2 regions of the Mesorhizobium sp. WSM4810 genome follow, and region 1 is predicted to be linked to the other one. Evidence: riboswitches for the same ligand, from Rfam matches in the RefSeq annotation. Region 1 holds a riboswitch; the other holds the start of a gene.
What was found. Region 1 has a riboswitch for S-adenosylmethionine ahead of AC0L3O_RS31725 (O-succinylhomoserine sulfhydrylase). Riboswitches for the same ligand answer to the same signal wherever they lie in the genome.

Region 1 (7,910 bases):
GCACCGGCATCGGGCTGGTCGCCCTCATCGAGCGCAAGGGTTTTGGTGAAGCGGTCGACCTCGATGCCGCCTACAAGAAGGGGCGGCTATTGTCGCCGATCAACCATCCCGACCCGGCGCATCTCCACCTCACCGGCACCGGGCTGACACATCTCGGCTCCGCCGCGACCCGCGATTCCATGCACAAGAAGCTCAGCAGCGACGGCGAGGAGCAGCTCACCGATTCCATGAAGATGTTCCGCATGGGGCTGGAGGGCGGCAAGCCGGCCAAGGGCCAGACCGGCGTGCAGCCGGAATGGTTCTACAAGGGCAACGGCACCATGGCAGTGGCGCCCGGTGCGGCACTTCTGTCGCCGGCCTTCGCCGAGGATGCCGGCGAGGAGCCGGAAGTCGCCGGCATCTATGTCATCGGCGACGACGGCGCCCCGTTTCGCGTCGGCTTCACGCTGTCAAACGAATTTTCCGATCACGTCACCGAGCGCGTGAACTATCTTTTCCTCGCGCATTCCAAGCTGCGCAACGCTTCGTTCGGACCGGAGATCCTGATCGGCGAGCTGCCGTCCGACGTCAGGGGTTCCTCGCGCATCCTCCGCGACGGCCAGCTGCTGTGGGAAAAACCGTTCCTGTCGGGCGAGGCGAACATGTCGCACACCATCGCCAATCTCGAACATCACCACTTCAAATATTCGGCCTTCCGCCAGCCGGGCGACGTGCATGTGCACATGTTCGGCACCGCGACACTGTCCTTCGCCGACGGCGTCAGGACCGAGGCCGGCGACGTCTTCGAGATCGAGGCCAAGGATTTCGGCCTGCCGCTGCGCAACCCGCTTGAAATCGAGCAGCCGGTGAAGGTGGCGGTCAAGGCGCTGTGACGGCGTGATCTCCCCCCTTGAGGGGGAGATGTCGCCGAAGGCGACAGAGGGGGTCGTCTCGCGTAGAGCGCCAGCCCCCTGCGTCTGCGATAAAGAGAGCCTGCGATAAAGAGAGCCGGGCCCGGCCGGACCGACCCCCTCTGGCCTCCCGGCCATCTCCCCCTCAAGGGGGGAGATTGGCAGCTTCGACCTCTCAATAAATATCGAAGTCGAAATATTTGGCCTGGATCTTCTTGTAGGTGCCGTCTGCGACGATCGCGTCGATCGCGGCGTTGAGCTTTTCGCGCAGCGCATTGTCTTCCTGGCGCACGGCGATACCGGCTTCGGTCTCGGTGCCCTTGACGTCGCCGACCATCTTGCAGCAGTCGTCGCTCGACTTCTTCATCCAGTCCATCAGCACGAATTTGTCTGAAAGGACGGCATCGAGACGGCCGTTCATCAGGTCGGCGACCGCCTCCTCCTGGGTTGGATAGAGCTTCGCCTCGGCGCCGGCCTTGCCATAGACATCCTGGGCATAGTCGGCCTGGGTGGTCGAAGCCTGGGCGCCGACTGTCTTGCCGGCGAGTGCCGCCGGTTCGGTCGAGGCAATATCGCTGTCCTTCAAGGCCACCAGCGAAAGCGGCGTCGTATAGTATTTGTTGGTGAAGGAGACCTGCTTCTTGCGCTCCTCGGTAATGCTCATGGACGCGATGATGGCGTCGAACTTTTTGGCCTGGAGCGCCGGGATCATGCCGTCCCAGTCCTGCGTGACAAGTTCGCATTCGACCTTCATCTGAGCGCAAAGCGCATTGGTGATGTCGATGTCGAAGCCGACGAGCTTGCCGTCTGCGGTGATGGTGTTGAACGGCGGATAGGCGCCTTCAGTGGCGATCTTCAACTTTTCCTGTGCTTGCGCCGACAGGGACCCGACTGACATCGCCAGCATGACGGCTGTTGCTGCCGATGCGATCCATCTTGAAATCTGCATTTTTTGTTCCCCTTGTTCCAACCGTATTGACGGCTAAGACAGCCAAGCACGACCCGTAAGGTCAGGCAAGCATGGTCTGATCATAGCGGGCGATCAGCGCGCGGCGCGAAAATGCTTGGACAGTTTCAGGCCCTGCGCCTGATAGTTCGAGCCGAGATCTGTGCCGTAGAGCGCCTGCGGCCGCTTCAGCATGTGCTCGTAGACCAGCCGTCCGACGATCTGGCCGTGATCGAGGATGAACGGCACTTCGTGGCTGCGCACTTCGAGCACGGCCCGGCTGCCGGTGCCGCCCGAGGCCGAATGGCCGAAACCCGGATCGAAGAAACCGGCATAGTGGACGCGGAATTCGCCGACCAGCGGATCGAAGGGCGTCATCTCGGCGGCATAGAGCGGCGGCACATGCACCGCTTCCTGGCTGACGAGGATATAAAATTCGTCCGGGTCGAGCACCAGTTCGCCGGCACCGCTCTTGTAGAGCGGCTCCCAGAAATCGACGACATCCTGCGCGGCGCGCTTGTCGACATCGACCAGGCCGGTGTGGTGCTTGCCGCGGTAGCCGACCAGCCCGTCCTTGTCGCCATCGAGGTCGATCGACAGTGCGATGCCGCCGCCGGAAATGTTCGGCGGCTCGGTGGCGACGAGCGTCTCGGCACGGTGCAATTCGTGCAGCTCGCTTTCCGACAAAAGCGCATTGCCGGTGCGGAACCGGATCTGCGACAGCCGCGAGCCGGCGCGGACGACGATCGGAAAGGTGCGCGGGCTAACTTCGAGATAGAGCGGGCCGTTGTAGCCGGCAGCGATCTTGTCGAACTCGTGGCCGCGATCGGTCATCACGCGGGTGAAGATGTCGAGCCGCCCGGTCGAGCTTTTTGGGTTGGCCGAGGCGGAAATGTTTGCCGGAAGCGCCAGGCTCTCGAGCAGCGGCACGATATAGACGCAGCCTGTCTCCAGCACCGCACCATCGGTGAGATTGATTTCGTGCAGCTTCAGGCGGTCGAGTTTTTCAGCAACCCTGTGGTTGGGGCCGGGCAGGAAGGAGGCGCGCACCCGCCAGGCCTTGTCGCCAAGCCTGAGGTCCAGGCTGGCCGGCTGGACCTGGTCGGCGTCGAGCGCGCGCGGCGACTTCAGCGCGCCCGACTGGTACAGCGCGGAAATATCCTGATCCGGAAGAATGCCTGTCTGCCGCAAAGTCTGGCTCCGCTCGAAGGCCGGGCGTGGTCTCGTCTTGTCGCAGGTTCTTGCCGTGGAACCCGCTGGTACAAACCTCTTAATCATGCCGGCAATTGACGCAAGCGCTGCGCAGGTCTAAAGGATCGTTATCCCGTGGTGATTTGGCCGGTCGGCTTGCAGCCACGTTAAACAAGTCGCTAAAGGACCGTCGGGCCGAAAGGCCGTACGACCGGTTGCGACTTTCGCGGCCGGTTTTTTTGTGTTTGGACCATTTTTTTGTGTTTGGAACAAGGTGATGACGAGCAAAACGCGCAACTGGAAGCCTCAGACCGCCCTCGTGCATGCAGGAACGCTGCGTTCCGGCTTCGGCGAAACCTCCGAGGCGATGTATCTCACGCAAGGCTATGTCTACGACACGGCGCAAGCGGCGGAAGCCCGCTTCAAGGGCGAGGAACCGGGCTTCATCTATTCGCGCTATGCCAATCCGACGGTCGACATGCTCGAGAAGCGCATGTGTGCGCTGGAAGGTGCCGAAGATGCCCGCGCCACCGCATCCGGCATGGCGGCGGTGACGGCGGCGTTGCTGTGCAGTGCCCGGGCCGGCGACCACATCGTGGCGGCGCGCGCGCTGTTCGGCTCCTGTCGCTGGGTGGTCGAGACGCTGGCGCCGAAATACGGCATCGAGGCGACGCTGGTCGACGGCACCGACATCGCCAATTGGGAAAAGGCGGTCAGGCCCAACACCAAGTTGTTCTTCCTTGAAAGCCCGACCAATCCAACGCTGGAGGTCGTCGACATCGCAGCCGTAGCCTCGCTTGCCGATTCGATCGGCGCGCGGCTGATCGTCGACAACGTCTTTGCCACGCCCTTGCAGCAGAAGCCGTTGCAACTCGGCGCCCATATCGTCGTCTATTCGGCGACCAAGCACATCGACGGCCAGGGGCGCTGCCTCGGCGGCATCATCCTGTCGGACAAGAAGTGGATCGACGAGAATTTGCACGACTACTTCCGCCACACCGGTCCCAGCCTCTCGCCCTTCAATGCCTGGACGCTGCTGAAGGGCCTGGAGACGCTGCCGCTGCGCGTGCGCCAGCAGACGGAAAGTGCCGGCCGGATCGCGGACTTCCTCGCCGAGCGATCGGAAATTGTCCGTGTCATCTATCCCGGCCGCGCCGATCACCCGCAGGCGGCGATCGTCAAGAAGCAGATGTCGGGCGGCTCGACGCTGATCTGCCTCGACGTCAAGGGAGGCAAGCAGGCGGCCTTCGCCTTCCAGAACGCGCTCGATGTCGTACTGATCTCCAACAATCTCGGTGACGCCAAGAGCCTGATCACCCATCCGGCGACGACGACACACAAGAATCTGAGCGACGAGGCGCGGGCCGAACTTGGCATCGGGCCAGGCACGCTCAGGCTGTCCGTCGGACTGGAGGACACTGACGACCTGCTCGAAGACATCGAGCAGGCCTTGAAAGCCGCCAGGTAGGGATACGCGCCGAACTGCTGCGCTCTGATCTGCAAAGCAGGCGCCGTCAGGCGCCCGACGGCGTCTCTTCCAATTCCGCAACGGCGCTGGTTTGGATGGTCATCGTGTTGCCGCGCCAGTCGACGGCACCGCTGAGCCAGCCGCGCACCCAGATGGCGGGAAGCATCACGTCCCGCGCAACCATCGCCGGGATCATGCGCAGCGACAGGTGCCAGCCCTTGGCCGAGGCGAGAGCGCATTCCGGCAGATAGGCGACTATCAGCACGGCGATGGCGGTAGCCGGCAGGCTGAAACCGGCGCCTGCTGCCGCAACCAGCGCAAGCACCAGCGGCGGCGCCGCTCCGATCAGGATCTCGGGCGCGAAAAACAGTGGGAAGGTGACGCGACGCAGGCGTGCCCAGCGGGCCTGGCGCGACCAGATTTCGCCAAATGTGCGCAAGCCGAGCGGCTGTTCGAAGGGCGCGGCAACGAGATTGACGCGCAGTCCGAGCCCGTTGACCAGCTTGGTCGCGGCGGCATCCTCGGCAATCTCGGCGGCAAGCGCACGGATGCCGCCATTGGCGTCGAGCAATGGCTTGTTCCACAGCATGCTCTTGCCCTGGGCGAAACCGAGGCCGAGCGCCTCGCCGGTATATTGCCAGCGCGCCTGCAGCGTGTTGAGGAAAGCGCATTCGACCTCCGCCCAGAACCCGTCCGGCCGCGAGCCGATCGGCGTCGAGCAGACGAGGCCGGTGTCCTGCCGCCATGCCGTCATCAGATGCTGGACATAGTCCCTCGGCATCAAGACGTTGGAATCGGCAAGGATGACCCAGTGGTGGCGCGCGGCCTCCCAGGCCTTCACGCAATTGTTGAGTTTCGGATTGCCGCTGATGCGGTCGTCGCCGACCAGCAGCCGGGCCGGCACGGCCGGAAAGCGGGCGATCGCATCGGTGATCGGCCCGACCACCGGGTCATCGGCATGGGCGACGCAGAAGATGAGCTCATAGTGCGGCCAGTCGAGAGAGAAGGCGCGCTCGAGCGTCTCCTCGGTAAACGGCTCGACGCCGCGCGACGGCACGACGATCGACACCGGCGGCGCCTTGGCGGCTGGCGGCGTGATCCTGCCAGGCCGCTTCAGCTTCAACGAAGCGAGCAGGATGCTGGCGAGATTGACAACAAGCAGAGCTATGGAAAGCAAGGCGGCTGTGACTGTCAATTCCATCAATATCTGGTCGCTCCAGAAAAAACCGGCCGCATGAAAGCCGTTTTCAACAGTTCGACAGAATGCTGAGTCGCCCGGCCCTGCACACCATCCCCGGCCCTGCACACCATCATTGTCACGTGTCACTTAAATGACATTGTTTTTCGGCACCTGCGCTTAACAAATTCGGGCAACGATGGCAGACACCGAGGGGACGCACCCCGTTGACCGAACTGCGGAGAGGGTCGAATGTTCCGTCTGCATAGTGTGGAGTGATTTATGTACAGCGCCGTCACGCGCGACATCGAAGTGCAGGTCAGGCCGTTCTATCTGGAAGATCGCTCCGACCCGTCGGAGAACCGCTATGTCTGGGGCTACCAGGTGACCATCGACAACCAGTCGGATGAATTCGTGCAGCTTCTGTCGCGCTACTGGCAGATCACCGACGGCACCGGCCGGGTCGAGGAGGTGCGCGGCGCCGGCGTTGTCGGCGACCAGCCTGAACTCAATCCCGGCGATAGTTATCAGTATACGTCTGGCTGCCCACTCTCGACGCCATCCGGCATCATGGTCGGCCACTACACGATGCGCAATAAGCGGGGTGAGACGTTCGACGTCGCCATCCCCGCCTTTTCGCTCGACCTGCCGGGCACGCGGCGGACGGTGAACTGAGAGAGATAGATGGCCGGAAGGTCGTGCTGCCCCTCATCCGCCTGCCGGCACCTTCTCCCCGTATAGTGAACGGGTAAAAGGGAACCCATCTATCAACTGGACAACCTGTCGCAACGCTGGCGCCCCCTCTCCCCGTTCTTCACGGGGAGAGGGTAAGGGTGAGGGGCAGCGCCAACGCTTCGTCGGTGATTTCAATTCTATTGAGCCGCAGCAAATTCCGCCGGGTCGAAGTCATATTGCTTTGAGCAGAATTCGCAGGCGACGTGAATGCCGCCATCCTCGGTGCTGTCCCTGATCTCGTCGGCGGAGAAGCCTCCGAGAATGCCGCGGATCTTCTCCCTGGAGCATGAGCACTGGTCGGCTACCGGCACGCCGCCGAAGACGCGCACGCCGTGCTCGTGGAACAGCCGGTAAAGCAACCGCTCGGCGCCGATCGTCGGGTCGATCAGTTCCGTCGGCTCGATGGTGCCAAGCAACGCCAGCAGTTCCTGCCAGGAATTGTCGGCCGGATCATGGATCTCCTCGCGCGGATCGCCGTCGCCACCCGGAAGGTCGGGCACGCGCATGCGTTCGGGCGATTGCGGCAGGAACTGTGCCAGGATGCCACCGGCGCGCCATTGCTCGCGGGCACCGCCGATGCCGGGCGTCAACAGCTTGGCCACCGAAAGCCTGAGATCGGTCGGGATCTGCTCCGACTGCCGGAAATAGGTGCGCGCGGCCTCCTCCAGCGTCTCGCCGTCGAGCTGGACGATGCCCTGATAGCGCTGCGTGTGGGCGCCCTGGTCGATGGTCAGCGCCAGGACACCGCTGCCAAGCAGCGTCCGCTGCGAGGTCTCGCCGGCAGACGTCAGTGCCTCCAGCCGGTCAGCGTCGAAGCGGGCATAGGCGCGCAGCGCATGCGGCGTGGAAAAATCCGCCACCAGCATGTCGACCGGCCCGTCGGTGCGGGTCTGCAGGATGAACTTGCCTTCGAATTTGAGCGAAGTGCCGAGCAGCACCGTCAGCACGCAAGCTTCCGCCAGAAGGCGGGCGACCGGCTCGGGATAGTCATGCCGGCCGAGGATCGCGTCGAGCATCGGCCCGAGCTGGACGGTACGGCCGCGCACGTCGAGCGGGCCGACCTCGAAGGGCACGACATGATCGTCGCCGGCGTAGCCGAATTCGCCGAGTTTGGGTTGATGTTCAGCCAATTGACGGGTTTCCAACATGACAAAGCTCCGGGGCGCGGCGATGCCGCCCTCCGGGGCGCATGCGTCGAAACGCGCTCGATTTGCGTGATGCGCCTGAGATAGGCATCACGCACTCCCGGATCAAGGCGGCCGGGATCAAGGCGGCCCGGATCACGGTGACCAGGATAACGGCAGCCCGGATCAAGCGCCGAGGCACCAAGCCAAAACCGCCTTCTGGGCGTGGAGCCGGTTCTCGGCCTCGTCGAACACCACCGAATGCGGCCCGTCGATGACTTCGTCGGTGACCTCCTCGCCGCGATGCGCCGGCAGGCAGTGCATGAACAACGCGTCGGGCTTTGCCTTCGCCATCAGTGCCGCATTGACCTGATAGGGT
Region 2 (7,910 bases), on a different contig from region 1:
CGAGAACCCGCGCGAGACGCTGAACGAAATCTGGCGGGTGCTGTCGCCCGCCGGCCGCGTCGTCATCGTCGTGCCCAACCGGCGCGGTGTCTGGGCCCGTTTCGAGCATACGCCGTTCGGCAGCGGCCGGCCTTTCTCGCGCGGCCAACTCACCGAATTGCTGCGCGAAGCGAATTTCACGCCCGCGGCCTGGTCCGACGCACTGTTCTTCCCGCCATCGCGGCGACGCTTCATGATGCGGTTCCACAATGTGCTGGAGCGCGCCGGCCGCAGGTTCTGGCCGATCTTTTCCGGCGTCATCGTCGTCGAGGCGCAGAAGCGGCTCTATCAGGGTGTGCCGGTCGTCCAGCGCGCCTCTCGCCGCGTCTTCGTGCCGGTTTTCTCGCCGCATGGGGCCACAAGGCTCGGCCGGATATCGCCGACCGGGAACGCGCCGTCGCCGGGCCGTCGATGACGTTTTCGTGATCGGAATCGCGCTTTTTCCCACCTATCTGTCGTGGGCGGGTTTGCTACCCGATTGAGTCGACTTGTTCACCGGTTTCAGCACCGCTTGCGAAGGGTCTTCATCAATGGCCGATCATCCGGATTTCGAGGCCAGCGCCAAGCCGATTGCCGCGTCGGTCGAAGCCAGCAGCCTGCGCGACCAACTGGCGACAATCAGGCTGGCGCTGGCGAAGTCGCCGATCCGCAAACAACTGCTCTGGGCTTGCCTCGGCATCGTCGCCGTCATTGTGGCAACCTCGATCGGGCAGGTTCTGCTCAATCGTTGGAACGAGCCCTTTTATGACGCGCTGGCTCGGCGCGATATGCAGGGTTTCCTGCACCAGCTTCTGGTGTTTGCCGCCATCGCCGGCGGGCTTGTGGTGCTCAATGTCGGCCAGACCTGGCTCGACCAGACGATCCGGCTGAAGCTGCGTGAGGCGTTGACCCTCGATCTGATCGGTGAATGGATGCGGCCGGCGCGGGCTTTCCGGCTCGCCAACGCCGGCGCCATCGGCGTCAACCCCGACCAGCGCCTGCAGCAGGATGCCGGGCATCTCTCCGATCTTTCTACAGGTCTCGGCATAGGGCTATTGCAGTCGTTCATTCTGCTTGTTTCGTTCGTCGGCGTCCTATGGTCGCTGTCTTCCGGCTTCGTCTTCCATGTCGGCGGCTATTCGCTGGCGATTCCGGGCTACATGGTGTGGGCCGCAATCCTCTATGCCGGCACCGCCTCCTGGCTGAGCTGGCTGGTCGGACGGCCGCTCATCCGCTTCAACAGCGACCGCTATACGCGCGAGGCGGAGCTGCGCTCCTCGGTGGTCCGCGTCAACGAGAATGTCGATGCCATCGCGCTTGCGCACGGCGAGGCCGACGCGCGACGGCGGCTTGAGCTCGACCTCGGCACGGTGCTGGGCGCGATACGGCGCATCTACAGCGCCCAGATCAATCTTTCCTGGGTGACCGACACCTATGGCTGGATCACTGTCGTCGCGCCGATCCTCGTCGCCGCGCCGGTCTATTTCGCCGGTGACATCAGCTTCGGCGGGCTGATGATGGCTGTCGGCGCCTTCAACCAGGTGCATTCCTCGTTGCGCTGGTTCATCAACAATATCGGCGGCATCGCCGATTGGCGCGCCACGCTGATGCGCGTCGCCGATTTCCGCATCGCGCTTGCCGAAACGGATGTGCTCCACCATAGCGAGAGGCGCATCGAGTTCGGCGAAAATCCGGACGGCAGGCTGACATTCGACAAGCTCGAAATTGCGTCGCGGGATGGATGCACCAAGCTCGCCGAGCCCCATGTCGAGATCCGCGCCGGCGAGCGCGTCATGATCACCGGAGATCCGCGCGCCGGCAAGACGCTGTTCTTCCGCGCCATTGCCGGTCTGTGGCCGTGGGGAAGCGGGCGGATCGGCATGCCGGCCGGAGAGGTGCCGGCCTTCGTTCCCCGAAAACCCTATTTCCCGCTCGGCACGCTGCGCGAGGTGCTCGACCACGCCGATGCCGCGGTCAGCGACGCCGAGATCTCGGCGGTGCTTGCCGAGGTCGGTCTCGGGCGGCTGTCATCCTCGCTCGACCGGCCGGCGCGCTGGGAGCGCGAATTGAGCGATGACGAGCAGCGCCTGCTTGCCTTTGCCCGGCTGGTCTTGCGGCAGCCGAAATGGGTGATCATCGATGAGGCTTTGGACACGTTCGACGGCGCGACGCTGCGGCGGGTGCTGTCGATGCTGGAGGCGCGTCTTGCCGACGCCGCGATCCTCAATATCGGCCGTGGCCAGCAGAATATTGAATTCTTCCCGCGCTCATTGGCGATCGTGAAAGATTTCGAGCGACCGGCTCTCAAGCCAGTCCGCGTCAGGGCCGGCGCGATCGAACCACCCCCGGCCGTCGCCAAAGCCCACCAACAGGCATAGCCGGCCGTAAGCTTTATTTTGCCGTGATCGCGGCGAAAGATTGCCGGCATCGTTCGGAAGCCTGCGGCGTTGGATTCATGCGACACGCTTTGAGTCTTTGCTTCGATGCTTGTCGTTACCCCAAAACCGCTGCGCGCTTTTGGGCGACCTGCGTCTGCCTGCTTGCCTGCCTTGCCCGTGCCCAGGCAGCACCTTTGGCCGCGCCTGCCGACACCATTGCCGTGGACGTCGAACTGGTGCTGGCGGTCGACATCTCGCACTCGATGGACGAAAAGGAATTCGCCCTGCAGCGCGCCGGCTATGTCAAGGCGCTGCGCCACCCCGACTTCATCAATGCGGTGCGTTCGGGCGTGAACGGCCGCATTGCGCTGGCCTATTTCGAATGGGCAGGCACCGTCCGCGACGACGCCGTCATTGCCTGGCAGGTCATCGACGATGCCGAGAGCGCCGAGGTATTCGCCGGCAAGATCGAGGCGCGCCCGTTCAGGAGCTTTCGCGGCACCTCGATTTCCAGTGCGCTCGCCTTCGGCGCCAAGCTTTTGGATGGAGCCGCCTTCGACGCGACGCGCAGCGTCATCGACATCTCAGGCGATGGCCCCAACAATATCGGGATGCCCGTCGCCACGACACGCGACGCCGCGATAGCAAAGGGCATCGTCATCAATGGCCTGCCGATCCTGATGAGCCCGTCGCCCAGCTTCAGCCATCTCGACCAATACTATGCCGAGTGCGTCACTGGCGGGCCAGGCTCCTTCGTGCTGCCGGTCTATGCCGCTTCGGAATTCGTGACCGCCATACGCCGCAAGCTGGTCCTCGAGGTCAGCGGTGTTACCGATCCTAATGCCGGTCCCGGGGCCGATCCCGGGTCCGTCCCGGTCGACGCGGCAGCACCGGTCGACTGTTTGCAAGGCGAGCGCGGTCGGCGGTTTTTCTCCGATCCGTATTTTCCGGAACTTGATCGTTAGACCTCGACGAACGGCGATCAGTCCCAGATGTCTCCGGACTCGGGCCGGCTGGCCGAAGCGACGGGTCGCCGTTATCGCTTCAGCAGGAACACCGCCTGCTGGCCAAAGAAATTCCAGAACCACCATGGCATCGACAGGCCGATTTTCTGGCCATTGGCGTCGAGCGCGGTTGCCTTTTCCACCGTTGCGCCGAGCTCTTCGCAGAGATTGACGAAGTCGCGGATGGTGCAGAAATGGATGTTGGGCGTGTCGTACCAGGAATAGGGCAGGTCCTTGGTCACCGGCATCCGCCCTTCGACGAACAGCGAAAGGCGAACCCGCCAGTGGCCGAAATTGGGGAAGGAGACGATGGCGTGGTTGCCGATCCTGAGCAACTCGTCGAGCACCAGCTTCGGGTTGCGGGTCGCCTGCAAGGTCTGCGACAGGACGACGAAATCAAAACCCTTGTCGGGATAGAATTTGAGGTCCTTGTCGGCGTCGCCCTGGATGACGGACAGGCCGCGTGCCACGCATTCGTTGACGCCGCGCTGCGACAGTTCCATCCCACGGCCGTCGACCTGCTTCGTTGCCTGCAGCAATTCGAGCAGCAGGCCATCACCGGAGCCGACGTCCAGCACCCGCGACTGCGGCGGGATGAGATCGGCGACGACTTCGAGGTCGACGCGCTGGGCGTGGTTGACACTCATGATCGTGCCTCTTGACTGGCGCATGACCTTGATCCGAAAAGTCTGCAACTTTTCGGGGCCATGCGCTGATGCCTGGCGCAAGATGCCGGTTCGAACAGGCTGTAATCTTTGGGGGTCATGCGCTGAGCCCCCTGGCGCGGGCCGCCGACGCGATGAAGCCGTTGATGGCGGCGAACAGCTCCGGCTCGTCGAGCAGGAAGGCGTCGTGGCCGCGATCGGTCTCGATCTCGACGAAGGACACCGAGGCGCCGGCCGCGTTCAGCGCGTGAACGACCGAGCGGCTCTCCTCGGTCGGGAACAGCCAGTCGCTGGTGAAGGAGACCAGGCAGAAACGGGTCCTGGTGCCGGCAAAGGCGTCGGCCAGCCGGCCGCCATGATCGGCGGCGAGGTCGAAATAGTCCATCGCCCGGGTCATGTAGAGATAGGAGTTGGCGTCGAAGCGGTCTACGAAGGTCATGCCCTGATGGCGCAGATAGCTCTCAATCTGGAAGTCGGCGTCGAAACCGAAGGTGAGCGCTTCACGGTCCTGCAGGTTGCGGCCAAACTTCCGGTGCAGGGCCGCCTCCGACAGATAGGTGATGTGAGCGGCCATCCGCGCCACAGCCAGTCCCTTTTCCGGGCGCTTGCCCTGCTCGAAATACTTGCCGCCATGCCAGTCGGGATCGGCCATCACCGCTTGCCGGCCGACCTCATGGAAGGCGATGTTCTGCGAGGAATGGCGCGCGCCGGTGGCGATCGGCAGCGCTGAGAAAACGCGCTCCGGATAGCTCGACGCCCATTGCAGCACCTGCATGCCGCCCATCGAGCCGCCGAGCACCGAGAACAGTTTTTCGATGCCGAAATGGTCGACCAGCATCAACTGCGCCCGCACCATGTCGCGGATGGTGATGATCGGCAGGTCGAGCCCGTACGGCTTGCCGGTGGCGGGATTGGTCGAGGCGGGGCCGGTCGAGCCGAGGCAGCCGCCGATGACGTTCGAGCAAATGACGAAGAAGCGGCTGGTGTCGATGATCTTGCCGGGGCCGATCAGCACTTCCCACCAGCCCGGCTTGCCGGTCACTGGATTGGTGCTGGCGACATGCTGGTCGCCGGTCAGTGCATGGCAGACGAGGATGGCGTTGGAGCGGGCGTCGTTGAGCGTGCCGTAGGTCTTGTAGGCGATCTGGAACGGCGACAGCAGCGTGCCGGCATCGAGCTTGAGCGGCTTGTCGGCGCCGAACCGCAACACCGGGCTCGACGGCTCGTCGGCCTCGTTGTTGGTTCTTTTCGTGCGCAGCGCGACCATCGCATCCTCTTACATTAACCCATCGTGTTTTCCGAAAGTCGATTAAGATTTTCGGGTCGATGCGACTGTCCGGCCGGCTGCGGACAACAAAAAAACCGGCATTGCCTTCGCAAAGCCGGTTACAAGATGCAAACGGCCCTTTAGCGAGTTGTTTAACGTGGCTGCAAGCCGACCGGCCAAATCACCACGGGATTTCGCCTTCTTCTAGGACCGGCGCGCCTCGCCGTCAACGGCCAGCCACGCACCGATCATTGCCGCCTCTCGACATTCCAGGCCACGGCTTGTATTTCCGCGGCGGCTTCCAGTGTGGCGGATCCGAAATTCGCATCGCGTTGGAGCAGCGGAAGCGTTCTCGACGGATTTTTGCAATATGAACCAAGTATCGGATCAGGCACGTCCAACGCCCCGCGCGGGGATCATGGACATCGAAGCCTATGTGCCGGGCAAAAGCACGGCGCCGGCCGGCGTTGCCAAGGTCCACAAATTGTCGTCGAACGAGAACCCGCTCGGCCCCTCGCCGAAAGCAATAGAAGCCGCGCGCGACGTCGCGGCCAAGCTCGACATATATCCCGACGGCACCGCCAGGCGCCTGCGGGAGGCGATCGCCGAGGTGCATGGCCTCAACCCGGCGAACATAGTTTGTTCCAATGGTTCCGACGAGATTCTGGGCCTGCTTGCGCAGACCTATCTCGCGCCGGGCGACGAGGCTGTGATCACCGAACACGGATTCATGGTCTACAAGATCTACATCCAGTCGGCAGGTGCTGTCCCGGTCTCGGTCAAGGAAACCAAGGAGCGCGCCGACGTCGATGCGATCCTCGCTGCGGTGACGCCGCGTACGCGGATCATTTTCCTCGCCAATCCCAACAACCCAACCGGCACCTATTTGCCGTTCCAGGAGGTGCGCCGCCTGCATGCTGGCCTGCCTCGAAACGTGCTTCTGGTGCTGGATGCAGCCTATGCCGAATATGTCCACCGCAACGATTATGAAGCCGGCGTCGAACTGGTGGCTGGTGCGGAAAACGTGGTTATGACCCGCACCTTCTCCAAGCTCGGCCTTGGCGGTGCGCGGATCGGCTGGATGTACGCGCCGATGCATGTCATCGATGCGATCAACCGGGTGCGGGGTCCCTTCAACGTCAACGCGACGGCAATCGAGGCCGGCATTGCCGCGATCCGCGACCGCGCCCATGTCGAGCGAAGCGTGGCGCATAACGAGACCTGGCTGACCTGGGTCAGCGAGGAATTGACCAGGCTCGGACTGCGGGTGACGCCGAGCGTCGGCAATTTCGTCCTCATCCACTTTCCCGAGGACAAAAAACATTCTGCGGCAGCCGCGGACGATTACCTCTGTGCGCGCGGCTACATATTGCGGCGCGTTTCCGGTTACGGCTTCCCAAATGCGCTGCGCATGAGCATCGGCACCGAAGAGGCCAATCGCGGCGTTGTCGCCGCCCTCGCGACATTTCTGAAAAGCTAGAACACCATGACATCACCGATGTTCGAAAAGATCGCGCTGGTCGGCATCGGCCTGATCGGCTCGTCGCTGGCCCGCGTCATCCATCGGGAAGGCCTTGCCGGTCACGTCGCCATCTCGACGCGCAGCGAAACGACGCTGGCGCGGGCGAAGCAACTCGGCCTCGGCTCCTCCTACACGACTGATGCGAAAGAGGCGGTCGGCGATGCCGACCTGGTCATCGTTTCGGTGCCGGTCGGTGCTTCAGGCGAGGTCGCCGAGGAAATCGCGCCGGCGCTGAAGCCGGGCGCCATCCTCACCGATGTCGGCTCGACCAAGGCGTCCGTCATCGCGCAGATGCAGCCGCATGTGCCTGCCGGCGTGCATTTCATTCCCGGCCATCCGCTGGCCGGCACTGAAAAATCGGGTCCGGACGCCGGCTTTGCCGAACTGTTCGAAAACCGCTGGTGCATCTTCACGCCGTTGCCCGGCACCGATCCGGCCGCCTTGGAAAAGCTCTCGGAATTCTGGCGCCGTTGCGGCTCCAACATCGATACGATGGATCCCCAGCATCACGACATGACATTGGCCATCGTCTCGCACCTGCCGCACATCATCGCCTATAATATCGTCGGCACCGCCGACGACCTGGAGTCGGTGACCAAGTCCGAGGTCATCAAATATTCGGCCTCCGGCTTTCGCGACTTCACGCGCCTTGCCGCTTCCGACCCGACGATGTGGCGGGACGTCTGCCTGCACAACAAGGATGCCATCCTCGAAATGCTGGCGCGGTTCTCGGAGGATCTGGCCTCGCTGCAGCGGGCGATCCGCTGGGGCGACGGCGAAAAGCTGTTCGACCTGTTCACCCGCACCCGCGCCGTGCGCCGCTCGATCATCGAGGCCGGCCAGGACATCGACGTGCCGGACTTTGGCCGGCAGGCAGTCGAGCATCCGGCCAAGGGATAGAGCATCGGACCCGAACCGGTTTTAGGTGAAATCCGATGCTCAAGCAAAAGATAGAGCGGCGGTACCATCCGATTTGAAGGCCGCCTCGCGCTCAATCCGGCCAGTGAGCCGCCATCATCGCCAGTGTCTCGGCCCTGTCCGGCGCGCCCAGCCTGC

Region 2: another riboswitch for S-adenosylmethionine. It lies ahead of metX (homoserine O-acetyltransferase MetX); the one in region 1 lies ahead of AC0L3O_RS31725 (O-succinylhomoserine sulfhydrylase).

Annotation. Positions count from the first base shown of each region.
Region 1 covers NZ_JBVVQV010000037.1:2,997-10,906, reverse strand. The annotation lists gene araD1 (AraD1 family protein) at 1-872, shown strand, start outside; gene AC0L3O_RS31735 (ABC transporter substrate-binding protein) at 1,066-1,839, opposite strand; gene AC0L3O_RS31730 (2'-deoxycytidine 5'-triphosphate deaminase) at 1,933-3,027, opposite strand; SAM riboswitch at 3,153-3,230, shown strand; gene AC0L3O_RS31725 (O-succinylhomoserine sulfhydrylase) at 3,305-4,495, shown strand; gene AC0L3O_RS31720 (ceramide glucosyltransferase) at 4,542-5,696, opposite strand; gene apaG (Co2+/Mg2+ efflux protein ApaG) at 5,955-6,347, shown strand; gene AC0L3O_RS31710 (Hsp33 family molecular chaperone) at 6,545-7,555, opposite strand; gene argF (ornithine carbamoyltransferase) at 7,718-7,910, opposite strand, start outside.
Region 2 covers NZ_JBVVQV010000030.1:19,387-27,296, forward strand. The annotation lists gene AC0L3O_RS29795 (class I SAM-dependent methyltransferase) at 1-454, shown strand, start outside; gene AC0L3O_RS29800 (ABC transporter ATP-binding protein/permease) at 570-2,396, shown strand; gene AC0L3O_RS29805 (DUF1194 domain-containing protein) at 2,591-3,361, shown strand; gene metW (methionine biosynthesis protein MetW) at 3,433-4,047, opposite strand; gene metX (homoserine O-acetyltransferase MetX) at 4,163-5,332, opposite strand; SAM riboswitch at 5,453-5,530, opposite strand; gene hisC (histidinol-phosphate transaminase) at 5,703-6,812, shown strand; gene AC0L3O_RS29825 (prephenate/arogenate dehydrogenase family protein) at 6,819-7,754, shown strand; gene AC0L3O_RS29830 (sugar kinase) at 7,846-7,910, opposite strand, start outside.